Regions from separate parts of the Pseudolysinimonas kribbensis genome, predicted to be linked through region 1. Evidence: predicted binding sites of a transcription regulator. Region 1 holds the regulator's gene; each other region holds the start of a gene.
What was found. Region 1 encodes HrcA, which represses chaperone genes, less so after heat shock. Its sites were predicted from a motif close to TTNGCACTCGNNNNNNNCGAGTGCNAA; they were not measured.
Positions count from the first base shown of each region.

Region 2: ABD285_RS05295 (Hsp20/alpha crystallin family protein) is a predicted target of HrcA. The motif match lies at 2,958-2,984, and genes of this name have one in related genera.
Region 3: groL (chaperonin GroEL) is a predicted target of HrcA. The motif match lies at 4,275-4,301, and genes of this name have one in related genera.

Region 1 is NZ_BAAAQO010000004.1:550,208-556,126, forward strand. Features, by position in the region: gene ABD285_RS13230 (ABC transporter substrate-binding protein) at 1-157, opposite strand, end outside; gene ABD285_RS13235 (phosphotransferase) at 372-1,067, opposite strand; gene ABD285_RS13240 (16S rRNA (uracil(1498)-N(3))-methyltransferase) at 1,061-1,762, opposite strand; gene dnaJ (molecular chaperone DnaJ) at 1,927-3,039, opposite strand; gene hrcA (heat-inducible transcriptional repressor HrcA) at 3,047-4,069, opposite strand; gene ABD285_RS13255 (DUF4870 domain-containing protein) at 4,275-4,685, shown strand; gene hemW (radical SAM family heme chaperone HemW) at 4,745-5,919, opposite strand, start outside.
Region 2 is NZ_BAAAQO010000002.1:940,457-946,375, reverse strand. Features, by position in the region: gene ABD285_RS05320 (ROK family transcriptional regulator) at 1-8, shown strand, start outside; gene ABD285_RS05315 (fatty acid desaturase family protein) at 34-1,107, opposite strand; gene ABD285_RS05310 (flavin reductase family protein) at 1,231-1,758, opposite strand; gene ABD285_RS05305 (DUF2277 domain-containing protein) at 1,935-2,228, shown strand; gene ABD285_RS05300 (hypothetical protein) at 2,304-2,477, opposite strand; gene ABD285_RS05295 (Hsp20/alpha crystallin family protein) at 2,477-2,902, opposite strand; gene ABD285_RS05290 (cation:proton antiporter domain-containing protein) at 3,147-4,604, shown strand; gene ABD285_RS05285 (DUF7507 domain-containing protein) at 4,758-5,919, shown strand, end outside.
Region 3 is NZ_BAAAQO010000001.1:11,407-17,325, reverse strand. Features, by position in the region: gene ABD285_RS00095 (ABC transporter ATP-binding protein) at 1-773, opposite strand, end outside; gene ABD285_RS00090 (DsbA family protein) at 987-1,907, shown strand; tRNA gene ABD285_RS00085 (tRNA-Thr) at 1,922-1,995, shown strand; gene ABD285_RS00080 (nitroreductase family protein) at 2,224-2,775, opposite strand; gene msrB (peptide-methionine (R)-S-oxide reductase MsrB) at 2,772-3,206, opposite strand; gene ABD285_RS00070 (DUF3263 domain-containing protein) at 3,315-3,623, shown strand; gene ABD285_RS00065 (LytR C-terminal domain-containing protein) at 3,628-4,200, shown strand; gene groL (chaperonin GroEL) at 4,345-5,919, shown strand, end outside.

The DNA of each region.
Region 1 (5,919 bases):
TGTTGGCGGTGCGCCAGCCGCTCTCCGCGCCCTCCTGGGCGAACCCGACCTTGATGGTCTTCGACCCGGACGCGCCGGCTCCGCTGGAGGAACATCCCGCCAGTGCGAGCGAGGCGATGGCGGCGACCACGGCGGCCGCCACGAGACCCTTCTTCATAGTGACTCCCTTGTCATTGAGCTGCCGGGGGGCAACCCCGCTGTCATCCGACCGCGTCGGCTGTCATGATGTTAGCGTTCACAACTCATCACACCAGAGGGCGATGATCACGGTTCGATAACGGGGCGAGGGCCGGGTTTACCGGGGAGTCCCGGCACAAATGGCGAAACTCCGGCGCTTCATCACGTGCCGACGGCTATGTGATGGATCACATTCAGGCGGCTTCGGTGTCCCACCGGCGCCGGTAGTACCGGATGCGCTCCTCGTCGCGCCCGATGCCGTACGCCGCGAAGAACTCGGGCTGCCACCCGGGACCGAAGTTCAGATCGAGGTTGCCGCTGGCGACCGCGAGGTCGGCCCAGCGATCGGCGCGCCCCAGCCGCCCCAGGTCGACGTGTGCGCTCCAGCGGCCGTCGGCGCCTACGAGGGTGTTCGGAACGCACGGATCGCCGTGGGCGACCACTGGCTCGTCGACCGGCGGAGGGTTCACGCCGCCGCGCTCCTCGGCCGAGCGGCTGAACGGGCATGCCGCCACCGGCAGGTGCTCGTGCAGGGCGCGCAGGCCCTCGCCGAGCGCGCGGGCGGCGATGCGGGGCTCGAGCAGCACCGCGCTCGCCCCGGGCAGCGCTCGCGTCACGAGCAGCTGCGCACCCGCGTCGACGCGCAGTTGCAGCACCTCCGGCACGGGATGGTACGGCGACGCCCAGTCCAGCCGGGCGCGCTCCGCCGTCAGGTCGGGACCGCCGGGCGGGCTCCACTTCAGGTACCGGGCTCCGGCGCGATAGGTGAGCCCGCCGAGCTCGTTGAGCCAGACGGCCTCGAGCTCGTCATCGCCGGCCGCCGCGCGCACCAGGGCGGGGACCGTCGTGCCGCTCGGCGGCATCCCGGAGAGGGCGGGCGAGTTCACCACCGGCCCAGGCGCGCGTTCAGAACGGCGAGCGCGGCGGGCCCGGCCGTCGAGGTGCGCAGCACCTCCGCACCGAGCCGCACGGGCATGCCGAGCGCGAGTTCTCTCGCGGTGAGGCCCCCTTCCGGACCGACCACGAGCGTCACGTCGCCCTGCGCCGGCAGCTCGACCGCGGTCAACGCCCGGTCGGCGGCCGGCTCGAGCACGAGCACGAGCCCCGGCAGCGGCGACCCGAGCGGCAGCACCTCGGGAACCCGCGACCGGATCGACTGCTTCGTCGCCTCGCGCACGATCGCCGCCCAGCGCTCCCGTCCCTTCGCCGCCTTCGGACCGTCCCAGCGCGACACCGACCGGTCGGCCTGCCAGGGGATCACGCCGCTCACGCCGAGCTCGGTCGCCGCCTGGATGGCGAGCTCGTCGCGGTCGCCCTTCGCGAGAGCCTGGGCGAGCCAGAGCCGCGGCTCGGGCTCCGGGTCGTGCTGCACGTCGTCGACCTCGATGCTGAGCTCACCGGAGGCGACGTCGACGACGGGACCCCGCACCACGAACCCGGCGCCGTCGGCGATGGCGAGCCGCTCCCCCGGGCGCACGCGCGCGACGGCGATCGCGTGCCGCGCCTCGTCACCCCGCAGGCGCACGCGGGCGCCGACCTCGGCATCCGCCGGCTCCAGGTCGGGATCCAGGTACAGGGAGGCCACGTCTCCACCCTCCCACTCGCGGGCGACGCTCGAGTCATCCCTTCCGAAATGCAGGAGGGAAGGCACCCGGATGCCGTGTCCGCGGGCGGTCAGCCGCTTGCAGGGCGCGCCGCTCCTGCATTTCGGAATGGGAACCGGATCGCGGCGGCGTCGGGCGTGCGGCGTCAGATGTTGAGGAAGCGGTCGCGCAGCTTCGCGAACAGGCCCTGCTGGAAGGTCGAGAACTCGGGAGGCACCGGGCGCCGCGACGCCGCGAACTGCTTCATGAGCTCCTGCTCCTTGCTGTTCAGCCGCACGGGAGTGACGACCTGGATGCCGACCTTCAGATCGCCCCGCCCGCCGCCGCGCAGCCGGGTGATGCCACGATCCTTGACCGTGACGATGTCGGCGCTCTGGGTGCCCGGCTTCACCTCGACCGAGACCTCGCCGTCGAGCCCCTGCAGCGTCGCGGTGGTGCCGAGCACGGCATCCGTCATCTGCACCTCGAGCGTCGCGAGCAGGTCGTCGCCGCTGCGGCTGAACGTGTCGTGATGCTTGACCTTCACCTCGAGATAGAGGTCGCCGTTCGGGCCGCCGGCGGGGCCGGCCTCGCCCTCGCCGGGCAGGTGCAGCCGCAGCCCCGTGTCGACGCCGGAGGGCACGTCGACGTGCACGGTGCGCTTGGCCCGCACGCGACCCTGGCCGGCGCACGTCGGGCACGGGTTCGGGATCACGGTGCCGTAGCCGCGGCACGTGCCGCACGGCGACGACGTCATGACGTTGCCGAGAAGCGAGCGCACGGTGCGCTGGATCGACCCCGTGCCGCCGCAGATGTCGCAGGTCACCGGCTGGGTGCCGGGCGCGCAGCACGAACCGGAGCAGGTCGGGCAGACCACGGCCGTGTCGACCTCGAACTCGCGCGCGACGCCGAACACGACGTCGGCGAGCTCGACCTCGATGCGCAGCAGGGCGTCCTGACCCCGCTCGCGGCGCGATCGCGGCCCGCTCGAGCGCTGCTGCGCCGCGCCGAAGAACGTCTCGAAGATGTCGCCGAACCCGAAGCCTCCGCTGGCGCCGCCGCTGAACGGGTTGCCGGACCCGCCGAGGTCGTAGCGCTCGCGCTGCTCCGGATCGCTCAGCACGTCGTACGCGTGCGTCACGCCCTTGAAGCGCTCGGACGCCTCCTCGCTCGGATTGACGTCGGGATGCAGCTCCCGTGCAAGCCGGCGGTACGCCTTCTTGATCTCCTCGGGGCTCGCATCGCGAGAGACGCCGAGGGTCTCGTAGTGGTCAGCCACGCGTTATCTAGTCCTCACCGAGCAGCCGGCTGAGATACCGCGCGACCGCGCGGACGGCTGCCATGTTGTTCGAATAGTCCATGCGGGTCGGGCCGAGCACCCCGAGGTGCGCGACGCTGCCGCCGGATGCCGTATACCCGCTCGCGACCACGCTCGCCTCGCCGAGGCCGTACCCGGCCATCTCCCGGCCGATGCGCGTCTGCACCGCGTCGTCCTCGAGCTCCATCTCCGAGAACAGGTGCAGCAACGTGACCTGCTGCTCGATCGCCTCGAGCACGGGGAAGATGCTGCCGGTGAAGTCGCCCTCGGTGCGGGCGAGGTTCGCGGCCCCCGCCATCACCAGGCGGTCCTGCCGGTTGGCGGCGACCTGCTCGCCGAGGCTGCCGACCACGGCGTTGACGACGTCGGCGCGCTCGGGCGGGAAGGCATCCGGGAGCGCGTGCAGCCGACCCGCGGCCTCGGCGAGCGCGAGCCCGCCCAGCTGCTCGTTGAGGCGCTCGCGCAGCGCGGCGACGCCCTCCGCGTCGAGCGGCTGCGGCACCTCGACGAGGCGCTGATCGACCCGACCGGTGTCGGTGATCAGCACGGTCATGAGGCGGGTGGGCGCGAGTCCGACCACCTCGATGTGCCGCACCCGGGCGCTGCCGAACGATGGGTACTGCGCGAGCGCGACCTGGTTCGTGAGCTGCGAGAGGGTGCGCACGGTGCGCGCGAGCACGTCGTCGAGGTCGACCGCGTCGCCGAGGAACGTCTCGATCGCCGTGCGCTGCGCGTTCGTCAGCGGGCGCAGCTCGGTCAGCTCGTCGACGAAGACGCGGTAGCCCTTGTCGGTCGGCACCCGCCCGGACGAGGTGTGCGGGGCCGCGATGAGCTCCTCCTCCTCGAGCAGCGCCATGTCGTTGCGGATGGTCGCCGACGAGACCCCGAAGGCGTGCCGCTCGACGATCGACTTCGACCCGACCGGTTCACGGGAGGCGACGTAGTCCTGCACGATGACCCGGAGCACTGCGAGTCCGCGTTCCGAGACCATGGCCACCGCCCTCCATCGCTTAGCACTCGACGATACCGACTGCCAATCGTAGCCGCAGGCGCGTGACGAAATCGTTGCCTCGCCGTTCCCGGTGCCGCTATCTTGTGGTCGTGCTTGTGCCGCTCCCCACGGGACGCGACGAGCGCGAGCCCGTGCACTTTCCCCGCTGTCGAAGTCGACAGCACCCAACGAAAGGCAACTACCCATGACCGAGCCTGCCGCCCCTGCACCTCAGCCGCAGCCGGCTGCTCCGTTCTCGGAGGCCGAGGACAAGCAGTACGCCACGCTGGCGACGTTCCTCAACATCATCCTTCTCATCCCGGCGCTGATCTTCTACTTCGCGTTCAAGGACCGCGGTCCGCGCATCGCCGAGCAGAGCAAGGAGAACCTGAACTGGACGATCAACATCTCGGTGATCGTCGTCGCGGCCTGGATCCTCTCGATCTTCTTCGCCTTCATCCCGTTCGTCGGCTGGATCATCAGCCTCCTGCTCGGCCTCATCGCCTGGGCGGCGCTCATCGTCAACCTGATCTTCTCGATCATCGGCGGCGTGCAGCTCAGCGGCGGCCAGAAGACCAGCTACCGCTACCCCTTCGCGATCCGCGTCATCAAGTAGCGCGCGACGCTCGAGGCGCCGGGTCCTTCGGGGCCCGGCGCTTCTGCGCGCGGGGGGGGTCAGGTGAGGCGGCGCACTACGGCATCCGCGAGCAGCCGGCCCCGGCGGGTGAGCGCGACCCGACCGTCGATCGCCGTGCGACCGTCGACGAGTCCCTCCGCGATGAGCGCCGCGACCGCGGAGCGCCCGTTCTGCTCGAGCGCCTCGATCGGCAGCCCGTCGGCGATGCGCGTGCCCAGCAGGATGCGCTCGAGTCGCCGGGCGTCGTCGTCCAGCGTCTCGCGGCCCGCCGCCGGTGACGCTCCGCCCGCGATCCGCTCCGCGTACGCCGCCGGATGCTTGACATTCCACCAGCGCACCCCGCCGACGTGGCTGTGCGCGCCCGGGCCGACGCCCCACCAGTCCTGCCCCGTCCAGTAGGCGAGGTTGTGCCGGGAGCGATGCGCGGGGTCGGTCGCCCAGTTGCTCACCTCGTACCAGGCGAGGCCGGCATCCGTCAGCCGCTCGTCGGCGAGGTCGTACATGTCGGCCTGGAGGTCGTCATCGGGCTGGGCGATGCGCCCGCGCGCGATGTCGCGGTGCAGGCGCGTGCCGGGCTCGACGATGAGCGCGTACGCGCTCAGGTGATCCGGACGCTGCGCGAGCGCGAGGTCGATCGACGCGGCCCAGTCCTCGAGCGACTCCCCCGGCGTGCCGTAGATGAGGTCGAGGCTGACCTGCAGCCCGGCCTCGCGCGCCCACTGCACGACGAGGGGGATGCGCTCGGGGTCGTGCGTGCGGTCGAGGGTGGCGAGCACGTGCGGCACCGCCGACTGCATGCCGAAGCTCACGCGGGTGAAGCCCGCCTCGGCGAGCTGCGCGAGCGCGGCGGCGTCGACCGAGTCGGGGTTCGCCTCGGTCGTGACCTCCGCACCGGGGGCGAGCCCGAAGCGATCCCGGATGCCGGCCAGCATCCGGCCGAGGGCCTCGGCCGGCAGCAGGGTCGGCGTGCCCCCGCCGAAGAACACCGTCGCCGCGGGACGCGCCATCGCACCGAGCACCCGCTGTGCGAGGTCCAGCTCGGCGATCGCCTGACCGGGGTAGTCGCTCTGCCTGACCCCCCGGATCTCCTGCGCCGTGTACGTGTTGAAGTCGCAGTACCCGCAACGCACCCGGCAGAACGGCACGTGCACGTAGACGCCCAGATCGCGCTCGCGCCAGCCCGCGGCCGCCGATGCGGGCAGCATCCCATCGG
Region 2 (5,919 bases), on a different contig from region 1:
GCTCTTGAGGTATCCCCCGGGGTACGGGCCGGCTCAGCCCGCGCTGTAGCGCGCGGCGACGGGGCACTCGAAGATCCGCGGAGCGGCTCCGCCGACCGTGTTGAGGTGCTCGATCACCCGATGCCAGGCGGCCGGGAGCGTCGACTCGGTGTAGGGGACGTCGTGCTGCTCGCAGTGCTCGCGCACGATGTCGCGGGCCCGGGCGAGGTGCGGTCGCGACATGCTCGGGAAGAGGTGGTGCTCGACCTGGTAGTTGAGGCCGCCCATGAGGAGCGTCATCGCCCAGCCGCCCGTGATGTTGCGCGAGGTCAGCACCTGCTTGGAGAGGAAGTCGAGCTTCGCGTCGCGCGCCACGAACGGCATGCCGACGTGATTCGGGGCGAACGTGGCCCCCATGTAGATGCCGAACACGGCGAGCTGCACACCGAGGAAGGCGAACGCCATCCCGAGCGGAAGGACGAGGAAGACGGCGCTCAGCAGGATCCCGAAGCGCAGAGCGAGCACGGTGAGCTCGAATCCACGGCCGTGCACCTTGCGGCGCTCGACGAGCGAGCGCACGGACTGCACGTGGAGGTTGACGCCCTCGACCGAGAGCAGCGGGAAGAACACGTAGCCCTGCACCCGCGTGAACAGAGCGAGGAGGCCCCGGCGCGACGCCGCGGAATCCTGGTGGAAGGAGACCGTGTCGGCCGCGATGTCGGGGTCTTTGCCGAGCTGGTTCGGGTTGGCGTGGTGGCGGGTGTGCTTCGTCATCCACCACTGGTAGCTCATGCCCACCATCGCCGTGCCGATGAACCGCCCGAGGCGGTCGTTCGCCGGCCCGGATGCGAGCACCTGGCGGTGCGCGGCCTCATGGGACAGGAAGGCGAACTGTGTGAAGATCAGCCCGAGTGCCGCGGCGATGAGCAACTGGTACCACGAGTCGCCCAGCATGACGAAGCCGGTGATGGCCCCGCCGAGCGCGACGAACAGCCCGCCGAGCAGGAGGGCGTAGAACCAGCGACTGCGGCGCAGCAGCCCCGTCTCGCGGACGACACGCGACATCGCGGCGAAGTTCGGGCCCGCGGCGGATGCCGAGATGGTGCGCGTGTACGAAACGGAGGACATGGCCTCTCCTGGGATCGAAGTCCGACTTCCCAGTCAGAGGTGCGGGCGACTCGCCCATCGAACAGATGGGTCGAATCTAGCCGGTTCGGCTGTGCGCCGACCGAACGCGGCGGTCCGCCGCGCCTACCGGTACCACTCCTCACCGATGGTGGCGAGCCGGGAGGGGTGCAGCCGCTCGCCGACGCCGTAGAAGTGCTGGAAGCTCATGATGAGCGGCCGCCATGCATCGGGGTCGACCCGCTGCATCCCCTCGTCGGAGCGGATGCGCGGATGGACGTGCGTGCGCACGATCTCGAGCTCCATCGGCCGCATCGAGTCGGCATCGGCGTCGGACCGGTGGTCGACCACCAGTCGCGCCTCGAGGTTGACCGCGCATTCGGCGACGCGGAACGGGTGCACGAGATCGGAGGGCACGGGAGTGAGCCCGGCGACACCGAACTTGTCGGGCTCGTACCGGTATCCGACAGAGGCCTTGCGCTCCGAGACCGGATTGCGGCCGGTCGTCAGCGCGAGCCGGTCGACGGCATCCACGAGGTCGGCGGAGGGCAGATTGATCACGCACTCGCCGGTCGCGCGGATGTTGAGCGCCGTCTGCGACCGCGGCGACATGCCGATGACGGCCCGTCGGCCGAGCCAGAAGATGCTCGACATCGGAGCGAGGTCGGGGTCACGGTGCTCAGCAGAGCGACCGGGGTGCCGAAGTAGAAGATCGCGGGGCTGATCACGTCGTGTGTTCGCACCTGTCGATCCTGACGATCGCCGGATGCCTGGGCTCGCGGGATTCGGACACGGCACCACGGCGCTCCTCACGGACTATGGTCGGCGGCATGTGCCGCAACATCCGGTGCCTCCACAACTTCGAGCCGCCGACCACCGATGACGAGGTACGGGAGGCCGCGCTCCAGTTCGTGCGCAAGGTCAGCGGGTCGACCCGGCCCTCCCGCGCGAACGCGGCGGCGTTCGAGCAGGCGATCGACGAGATCGCGCTCGCGACTCGCCGCATGCTCGAGCAGCTGGTGACGAGCGCGCCGCCGAAGAGCCGTGAGCTCGAGGCGATCAAGGGCCGCCGGCGGCACGAGAAGCGGATGGAGCGCGAGGTCAGGATCCGAACGGCGACCTGACGTCCGACGGCATCGATGAGCCCCGACCCGAGCCGAGGGGTCCCGGGCGCGAGGACGCGTCCGGGACCCGGTTGCTCAGGCGGCGCGCAGCGGCGGGCCTCCCGGGAAGCGCCCGGACCAGCCGGTGCGCGACGGCCGACGCTCCCCGAGCGGCGGCGTGAGCCGTCGTCCGAGGTTCGGAAGCCGCACCCCGGAGCCCTCGGAGCGGCGATCGCGCGGGTCCTGCGGCACGGCCACGAGCCGCCTCATCAGGCCCTCACCTGCTTCTGTTCCGCACCGCCCGCGGCGACGGCGATCTTGCGGGGCTTGGCGCGCTCGGCCATCGGGATGATGACCGACAGCACGCCGTGCTCGTAGTTCGCGGTGATCCGCTCCACGTCGACGCCGTCCCCGAGGGTGAACTGGCGCATGTAGGAGCCGTCGGGGCGCTCGTGGCTCAGCCACTGCACGCCGTCGTTCGCCGGCGTCCTGCGCTCCGCGCGGATGGTCAGCAGCTGGCCGTCCACGTCGAGGTCGACGCTGGCCGGATCGATGCCGGGGAGGTCGGCGGACAGCACGTACTGGTCGCCGTCACGGAACAGGTCGACGGGCATCAGGCGAGGAGTCAGGGCCGTGTCGAACACGCCGGACGCGAGGCGGTCGAGCTGGCTCAGAACATCGAACGGGTTGGACATGGATCTCTCCTTCCTCATCGGGTGCGGTCCCGGTCGAGGGGCCACGGAAGATGTATTAGCACTCTCCGCTGCCGAGTGCCAATAGTGTCGTGGGTGCTTTCGACATATCCGAAGGTGCCGTGCAGGCGGCCCGGAGTCCGGGCCCGACGATCCGCTCGTGCTCCGCCGGTGGACGCCCGGCTACGCTGGCCCCAGGTGCGCCGGGAAGTCTGGTCGGCTCCATCCCCGCACGCCCTGGAGCCGCATGACCGATCAGATCGCCTTCGCGCTCGTGGTGGCCGCCGTCGCCGCCGCCGTGATCCTCGCGGTGCTCTCCAACCGGCTGAGCCAGCGGCTGCGGATCCCGGCCCCGGCGTTCTTCCTGGTCGCGGCAGCCCTCCTCGCTCTGGCCCTTCCGCCCGTCGCGGAATCCGGACGACAGCTCGACGAGAAGGTCGTCAGCATCGCGCTCGCCTTCATCCTGTTCGACGGCGGCATGCACATCGGCTGGCGGCGCTTCCGCGGCTCGGCCGCGCCCATTCTCTGGCTCGGCATCGCCGGCACCGCCGTCACGGCCGCGGCAGTCGCCCTCGCCGCTCATCTCCTGCTCGGGCTCGATCTCACCGCGTCGCTTCTGCTCGGGGCTGCGCTCTCGCCGACCGACCCGGCCGTCGTCTTCTCCGTGCTGGGGCGCAAGGAGATCGGCGGCCGCACCGGCACGATCCTCGAGGGCGAGTCCGGCGCCAACGACCCGGTGGGGATCGCCATCATGGCCGCCCTGCTCGCCGCCACCGGCACGGGGTGGGGCGCCGTCGGCAGCGGGGTGCTCGAATTCCTGCTGCAACTGGGCATCGGCGCCGTGGTCGGCATCATCGGAGGGCTCGGCCTGCGACTGCTGCTGTCGCGCCTCACCCTCCCCAGCGAATCGCTCGCGTCGGTCTTCGCGATCGCCGCCGCCGGGCTGCTCTACGGTCTGGGCACCGCCGCCCACGGCTCGGGGTTCCTCGCCGTGTTCATCGCCGGGATCCTCATCGGCGACCTGCACGCGCCCTACAAGACGGAGATCACCCGATTCACCTCGGGCATCGCCAGCCTGGCCGAGATCGTCGCGTTCGCGGTGCTGGGGCTGACGATCCGGCTCGACGTCGTGCTCCGGCCGGAGGTGCTGGTGCCCGGACTCGCCATCGCGGCGATCCTGTCGTTCATCATTCGGCCGGTGCTGGTCGGTGCACTGAGCCTCCCGTTGCGCATCCGGTGGGGCGAGCGCGCGTTCCTGCTCTGGGCGGGGCTCAAGGGCGCGGTGCCGATCCTGCTCGGGCTGCTCATCGTGAGTGCCGACGTGCCCGGCGCGCAGACGCTATACGGGATCGTCTTCGTCGTCGTCCTGTTCTCCGTCGTGGTGCAAGGCGGACTCGTGCCGCTGCTGGCCCGAGCGCTCCGGGTGCCGATGCGCGAGGTGGAGGCGCGTCCCTGGTCGCTCGACGTCCGCTTCGCGGACCGGCCCACCGGCCTCGAGCGCCACACCGTCGAGTCGGGGTCGGCCGCCGACGGCGCCACGGTCGGCGACCTGTTCCCCGACGAGCTCGCCCGCGTGGCGCTCGCGAGCCGGGACGGACGCAGCCTGCCCGTCCGCTCCGGCACCCGGCTCCGATCCGGGGATGTCGTGCTCACCGACATCGACGACGGGCACGACATCACGGACCTCTTCACGCCCCGGGAGTAACCATGGGCGCCGGCCGCGCCGATCGCTATGCTGACGACTATTCGCGTGATCCACGGGTGTGGATGGGGCTGGGAGCGCCGAGTCGCGATTCGCAGGGGGATCCGAGTGACCGGTCTGTCCGTACCTGGTTCGAAGCAGGGCAGGCGGGGCCTGTTGCCGGCACTGCGATCGCTGCCGCTGCGTCTCGCTGCGGCGGCGGGCGCCGCCGCGTTGATCGCCTCCGGCCTGGCCCTGGGTCTGGTCGCCCAACCGGCGAGCGCCGCACCCGGGAACCCGGGGGTGCCGAGCGACGGAACCCTCGTCTACCAGGAGGACTTCCAGAATGCGCCGGTCGCGGGCGCAACCAGGATCGCCGGTTACACGAGCAGCAGCGGAGCGACCTACACGGCGGACCCCGTGTACCAGAACACCACGCTCTGCAACGGGCTGATCTTCGGCCACCAGGCGACCAACGCGGCCCTCGGGGCGCAGAGCTTCTGCGGCGCGTCGAGCGGATGGTGGCCGAGCGCGCGGACGATCCCGTCCGGCATCGGGCTCTACAACGGCATGACCGACCCGACACAGAACCTCGCGGTCGCCGACCAGACCGTCGGCGGCACGTCGAACAACTACACCGGCACGATGCTGCAAGGCAACGGGATCACCGTGCCCACCAGTGGCCGGTTCCTCACGTTCTCCGTTCAGGTCGGCAACCTCTGCTCCACCGGAGTACAGGCGCTCGATCGGTTCTACCTCCTCGACGGAGGCAGTGCCATCCCGCTGAACACGACCGACTACAACATCTGCGCCGACCCGAATCGGCGCAGCTTCGCCGTCGACGCAGCGACCGTCACCGTCGGCACGTTCACCGGCAACCAGTCCGCTCTGGTCACCAGCTCGACGATCGGATTCCGCCTCACCAACCAGCAGCCGTCCGGTTCCGGGAACGACCAGGCGTTCGACAACTTCAAGATCCTCGACGTGACCCCGCAGCTGGACAAGGCCTTCAGCCCCGCGATCGTTCCGACCGGGGGCGCGTCGGCCCTGACGTTCACGGTCACCAACACGAGTGAGCTCGCCGCGAAGAACGGCTGGTCGTTCACCGACGCGCTGCCGTCCGGCCTCCGGGTGGCGGCGGTGCCGGCGATCAGCACCACCTGCCCGTCCGGCGTGGTCACGGCCGCCGCGGGCAGCACGAGCGTCGCCGCGACGGGCGACCTCGCCGCCGGCATGGCGTCGTGCACCGTCACCGTGCAGGTCGCCTCCGCGACCACCGGGGTCGCCTATACGAACGGCCCCGGCAACGTGACGACGGTCGGGCTGAACCCGCCGGGAT
Region 3 (5,919 bases), on a different contig from region 1:
GCGGTGCCGAACTGGATGCCGCCGTCGACGACGTCCGCGGTGAAGAGGTTCATCGCCGGGCTGCCGATGAAGCCGGCCACGAAGACGTTGGTCGGGTTCTCGTACAGGTCGCGGGGGGTGCCGACCTGCTGCAGCACGCCGTCCTTGAGCACCGCGATGCGGTCGCCCATGGTGAGGGCCTCGGTCTGGTCGTGCGTGACGTAGACGGTCGTGACGCCGAGGCGACGCTGCAGCGACGCGATCTGGGTGCGGGTCTGCACGCGCAGCTTCGCGTCGAGGTTCGACAGCGGCTCGTCCATGAGGAAGACCTGGGGCTGACGGACGATGGCGCGGCCCATGGCGACGCGCTGACGCTGACCACCGGAGAGGGCCTTCGGCTTGCGGCCGAGGTACTGCTCGAGGTCCAGGAGCTTGGCGGCCTCCTGCACGCGCTGGGCCCGCTCCTCCTTGCCGATGCCCGCGATCTTGAGCGCGAAGCCCATGTTCTCGGCGACGGTCATGTGCGGGTAGAGCGCGTAGTTCTGGAAGACCATCGCGATGTCGCGATCCTTCGGCGGCACGTCGGTGACGTCGCGGTCGCCGATCAGGATGCGGCCCTCGTTGACCTCTTCGAGGCCGGCGAGCATGCGCAGCGTGGTCGACTTGCCGCAGCCGGAGGGCCCGACGAGGACGAGGAACTCGCCGTCGGCGACCTCGAGGTCGATCTTGTCGACGGCCGGACGGCTGGTGCCGGGGTAGATGCGCGTCGCCTTGTCGAATGTGACAGATGACATGGGGGTGTGTTCTCCTTCACCGGCAGGTACGTGCCGGACGATCCGTAGTGAATGGAAGCGCGGCCGACGTCGCCGACGGCCACCGGGTCATCATGCCACAGGTCGTTCGGACCCTCATGGTCGGGTAGGCTCCCAGGCTCGGCACCTAGCATCGTCGCGGCCTCCCACCGCAGGGCCCGACCCGAACCCGAAACGCAGTCAGAACGAGAATCGATGAGTGACCCCGCGGCCCCGTCCGACGCGCGCCAGGCGGCGCGTGAGCGGGCGCGAGCGCTGCGGGAGCAGCACCGCAAGCAGGATCGCCGGCGGCGGCTGATCGTGACCGGCAGCATCGTGCTCGGCACGGTGCTCATCCTCGCGATCGTGGCCACCGTGCTGGTCTCGCTGAGCCGGCCCACCGCCCGCGGTCCGCTCAACATGATCAGCGACGGCGTCAAGATCGGCGCGGGCCTGAAGGCGGAGCCGACCGCGGCGCTCCAGCCCGGCGAGCAGCCGGTCGCCTCCAAGAAGAACCCCCGCACGGTGCTCGACATCAAGATCTACGTCGACTACCTCTGTCAGGACTGCGGCGCGTTCATGCGCACCAACGACACCCGGCTGCGGGCGTTCACGAAGTCCGGGGCGGCGACCGTCGAGATCCACCCGATCGCGATCCTGACGTCCAAGTCGGATGGGACCCAGTACTCGCTGCGGGCGGCGAACGCAGCGGCGTGCGTGGCCGAGCTCTCCCCCGACCACTTCTTCGACTTCAATGTCGCGCTCTTCCGGCGTCAACCCAAGGAGAGCAGTCCCGGGCTCACGACGGCCCAGCTGCTGAAACGCGCGGACCAGGCGGGGGTCGATCACCTCTCCGAGGTGCGCACGTGCGTGCAGAACGTCCGCTTCCGGTCGTGGGTCCAGTCCGCCACCACCCGGGCGTTGAGCGGTCCGCTGCCCGGGGTGAACCTGCCCTCGATCAAGCAGACGCCGACGATCCTGGTCAACGGCAAGCAGTTCGTCTACGGCCGCAACCTCGACGCGCAGGACTTCACCGCGTTCATGCAGGAGGTCGCGGGCGACGAGTTCAGCCCGTCGCCGACCCCGACGCCGAGCCCGTCGGGCAGCGCCGGGGCCTCGAGCTCGCCGACGCCGTAGGCTGACGCCGCCCCGCCTCCTTAGCTCAGCTGGCCAGAGCAGCCGCCTTGTAAGCGGCAGGTCGTCGGTTCGAATCCGACAGGAGGCTCTCCGTTAGCCTTGCGCGGGCCGCCGCTCCTGCGGCGCGCCCGCTCCGCCGGCCGCGTGCGAGCGCCCGGCTTCGCTGGGTTAGCCTTGCGCGCCGCCGCTCCTGCGGCGCGCCCGCTCCGCCGGCCGCGCGCGAGCGCCCGGCTTCGCTGGGTTAGCCTTGCGCGCCGCCGCTCCTGCGGCGCGCCCGCTCCGCCGGCCGCGCGCGGGCGCCGGGCCCGCGCGAGGGTCAGAGGGTCGTGAGCATCGTCTTCGCGTGGATCGGCTTGCGCCGCCCGCGCTTGTCGCGGTCGCGTCCGCCGACGTAGAGCCAGCCCAGCAGTCGTTCCCCGGGTGCGAGTTCGTGCATCCGGGCCACCGGCTCGCTGCGGGTCTGCAGTCCGGTGCGCCACATGACCCCCCAGCCGGCCTCGTCGAGCACGAGGCTCAGTGCGTGGGCCACGCCGGCGGCGACGGCCTCCTGCTCCCACTCGGGCACCTTGATGCTCGGCCGCGGGCTCACGACGATCGCGAGCAGCAGAGGCGCGCGCAGCGGCTTGGCGGCGAGCTTCTCGGCGGCATGTCCCTCGAGGCCGGCCGCCTCGGCCATGGCCGCGCCGAGCCGATCCCGGGCGTGGCCGCGCAGCGCGATGATCCGCCAGGGGCGCAGGCCCGAGTGGTCGGCCACGGAGCCGGCCGCCTCGATCAGGGGCAGGAGAGCGCGCGAGGTGGGCGCCGCGTCGCTGACCTTGGACTGCGACCGTCTCCGGCGCAGGGCCTCGGCGACCGGCCCCGTGCTCACGCGGTGGGCTCGTCCGCGGCGAAGCCGAGCGCCAGGGAGTTCATGCAGTAGCGCAGGCCCGTCGGCGTGCCGAATCCGTCGTCGAAGACGTGACCCAGGTGGGATCCGCACGTCGCGCAGCGCACCTCGGTGCGCACGACGCCGAGCGAGCGGTCCTCGAGCAGCTCCACGGCATCCGGGTTCACCGAGTCGTAGAAGCTCGGCCAGCCGCAGCCGGAGTCGAACTTGGTGCCGCTCTTGAACAGTTCCGCCCCGCAGGCGGCGCAGGTGTAGAGGCCGGCTCGGTGCTCGTCGAGCAGCTCGCCGGTCCATGCGCGCTCCGTCGCGGCGTGCCGGAGCACCTCGTAGCGCTCCGGATCGAGCTGTTCGCGCCACTCGGCGTCGGTCTTCTCGACCTGATGCCCGGTGGTGGTCGTGTCGTCGATGGCCATGCGGCCCTCCATTCGTGCGTCGTCTTCATTCAACCGCTCCTGCGGTCGAATCGTTCCCACCCGGCGAGGCTGCGGCTGCGCAGCGCTGCCCCGGCCTAGCATCGCGCCATGCCCGCCGAACCGCAGCGCGCGCCCGTGCAGGGTGACGAGCAGGGTCTCGACGAGCGGGGGCTCCGGATGCTCGACTTCGAGGCGCGCTGGAGCGGTCGCCTCGGCGCGAAGGAGGCGGCGATCCGCGAGGAGTTCGGCCTCAGCGCCGCCCGCTACTATCAGGTGCTCGACGCGCTGCTGGACTCACCGGTGGCGCTGCGCCGTGACCCGATCCTCGTCCGCCGCCTGCAGCGGCTGCGCGACACCCGGGTCAGGGCTCGAGCCGCGCGGACCTTCCGTGTCGACCACCGCGAGGACACCACCTAGGCAGATGGCCAGCTTTCCCCGAGACCAGTTCGACGATGTGCCGGACGGCGACGGCCGGGTCGGCGCGCATCGTGCGCCCGCTCGCCGAGGCCGGGGCTGGATCGCGTTCGCCTGGGCGGCGCTGGCCACGGGGGTGCTCGTGATCGTCGGGCTGTTCGTGCTCTCTCGGATCGACCCGTCGTTCGAGCTGCCGAGCCTGCCGCTGGTCGGTGGCAACGGGGGAAGCCCGTCGGCGAGCGCCTCGGCCACGCCGACCGAGGCGCCGGTCGCCGAGCCGAGCGATGTGCCGAGCGATGTCGCAGCCGCCCTCACGATCTCGGTGCTCAACGGCACGCCCGACGCGCAGCTCGACGACAAGGCGGGTGCCGCGATCAAGGCCGCGGGATGGCCGGTGCCGACGCTCGCCGACGCGTCGAGCGAGAGCATCAAGACGACGGTCGTGTATTACTCCGACGCGCAGTACGAAGGCATCTCGCGCGGTGTCGCCAAGGCGCTCGGCACGAGCCAGGTGCAGTTGAGCGACGCGTTCCCCGGCGCGAAGGTCACCGTCGTGCTGGGCTCGGACTACAAGGGCTGAGGTTCCCGCGCCGCTGTTCGCCGAGGGCATCCGCCTCGCCTTGCACTCGCCATGTCCGAGTGCCAGAATGACTTTTGGCACTCGCTGGTTTCGAGTGCCAAATCCAGTGCATGGAACCACGTCCGGGAGGGACGACACACACTTATGGCAAAGATCATCGCTTTCGACGAAGAGGCCCGCCGCGGCCTCGAGCGCGGCCTCAACATCCTGGCCGACGCCGTCCGCGTGACCCTCGGTCCCCGGGGCCGCAACGTCGTTCTGGAGAAGAAGTGGGGCGCCCCCACGATCACCAACGACGGCGTCTCCATCGCCAAGGAGATCGAACTCGACGACCCGTACGAGAAGATCGGCGCGGAGCTCGTCAAGGAGGTCGCCAAGAAGACCGACGACGTCGCGGGTGACGGCACCACCACCTCGGTCGTGCTCGCCCAGGCGCTCGTGCGCGAGGGCCTGCGCAACGTCGCGGCCGGCGCGGACCCGATCAGCCTGAAGCGCGGCATCGAGAAGGCGACCAACGCGGTCGTCGAGTCGCTCGTCGCCTCGGCCAAGGAGATCGAGACCAAGGAGGAGATCGCCGCCACCGCGAGCATCTCCGCCGCCGACCCCGAGATCGGCGAGCTCATCGCCGAGGCCATCGACAAGGTGGGCAAGGAGGGCGTCGTCACCGTCGAGGAGTCGAACACCTTCGGCACCACGCTCGAGCTGACCGAGGGAATGCGCTTCGACAAGGGCTACCTGTCGCAGTACTTCGTCACGGACCCCGACCGCCAGGAGGCCGTGTTCGAGGACCCGTACATCCTGATCGTCAACTCGAAGATCTCGAACATCAAGGACCTGCTCCCGGTCGTCGACAAGGTGATCCAGGCGGGCAAGCAGCTGCTGATCATCGCCGAGGACGTCGACGGTGAGGCGCTCGCGACCCTGGTCGTGAACAAGATCCGCGGCATCTTCAAGTCGGTCGCCGTCAAGGCCCCCGGCTTCGGCGACCGCCGCAAGGCGCAGCTGCAGGACATCGCGATCCTGACCGGCGGCCAGGTCATCAGCGAGGAGGTCGGTCTCAAGCTCGAGAACGCGACCCTCGACCTGCTCGGCCAGGCGCGCAAGGTCATCGTCACCAAGGACGAGACCACGATCGTCGAGGGCGCAGGCGAGGCCGACGCGATCGCCGGCCGCGTCAAGCAGATCCGTCAGGAGATCGAGAACACCGACTCCGACTACGACCGCGAGAAGCTGCAGGAGCGCCTCGCCAAGCTCGCCGGTGGCGTCGCCGTCATCAAGGCGGGCGCGGCCACCGAGGTCGAGCTCAAGGAGCGCAAGCACCGCATCGAGGACGCCGTGCGCAACGCGAAGGCCGCCGTCGAGGAGGGCATCGTCGCCGGTGGTGGCGTGGCCCTCATCCAGGCCGGCAAGACCGCGTTCGACTCGAAGGCCGTCAAGGGCCTGAAGGGCGACGAGGCGACCGGCGCGAACATCGTCAGGGTGGCCATCGACGCGCCGCTCAAGCAGATCGCGCTGAACGCCGGTCTCGAGCCCGGCGTCGTCGTCGACAAGGTGCGCAACCTCGAGGTCGGCCACGGCCTCAACGCGGCCACCGGCGAGTACGTCGACATGCTGGCCGCCGGCATCAACGACCCGGTGAAGGTCACCCGCTCCGCGCTGCTGAACGCGGCGTCGATCGCGGGCCTGTTCCTCACCACCGAGGCCGTCGTCGCCGACAAG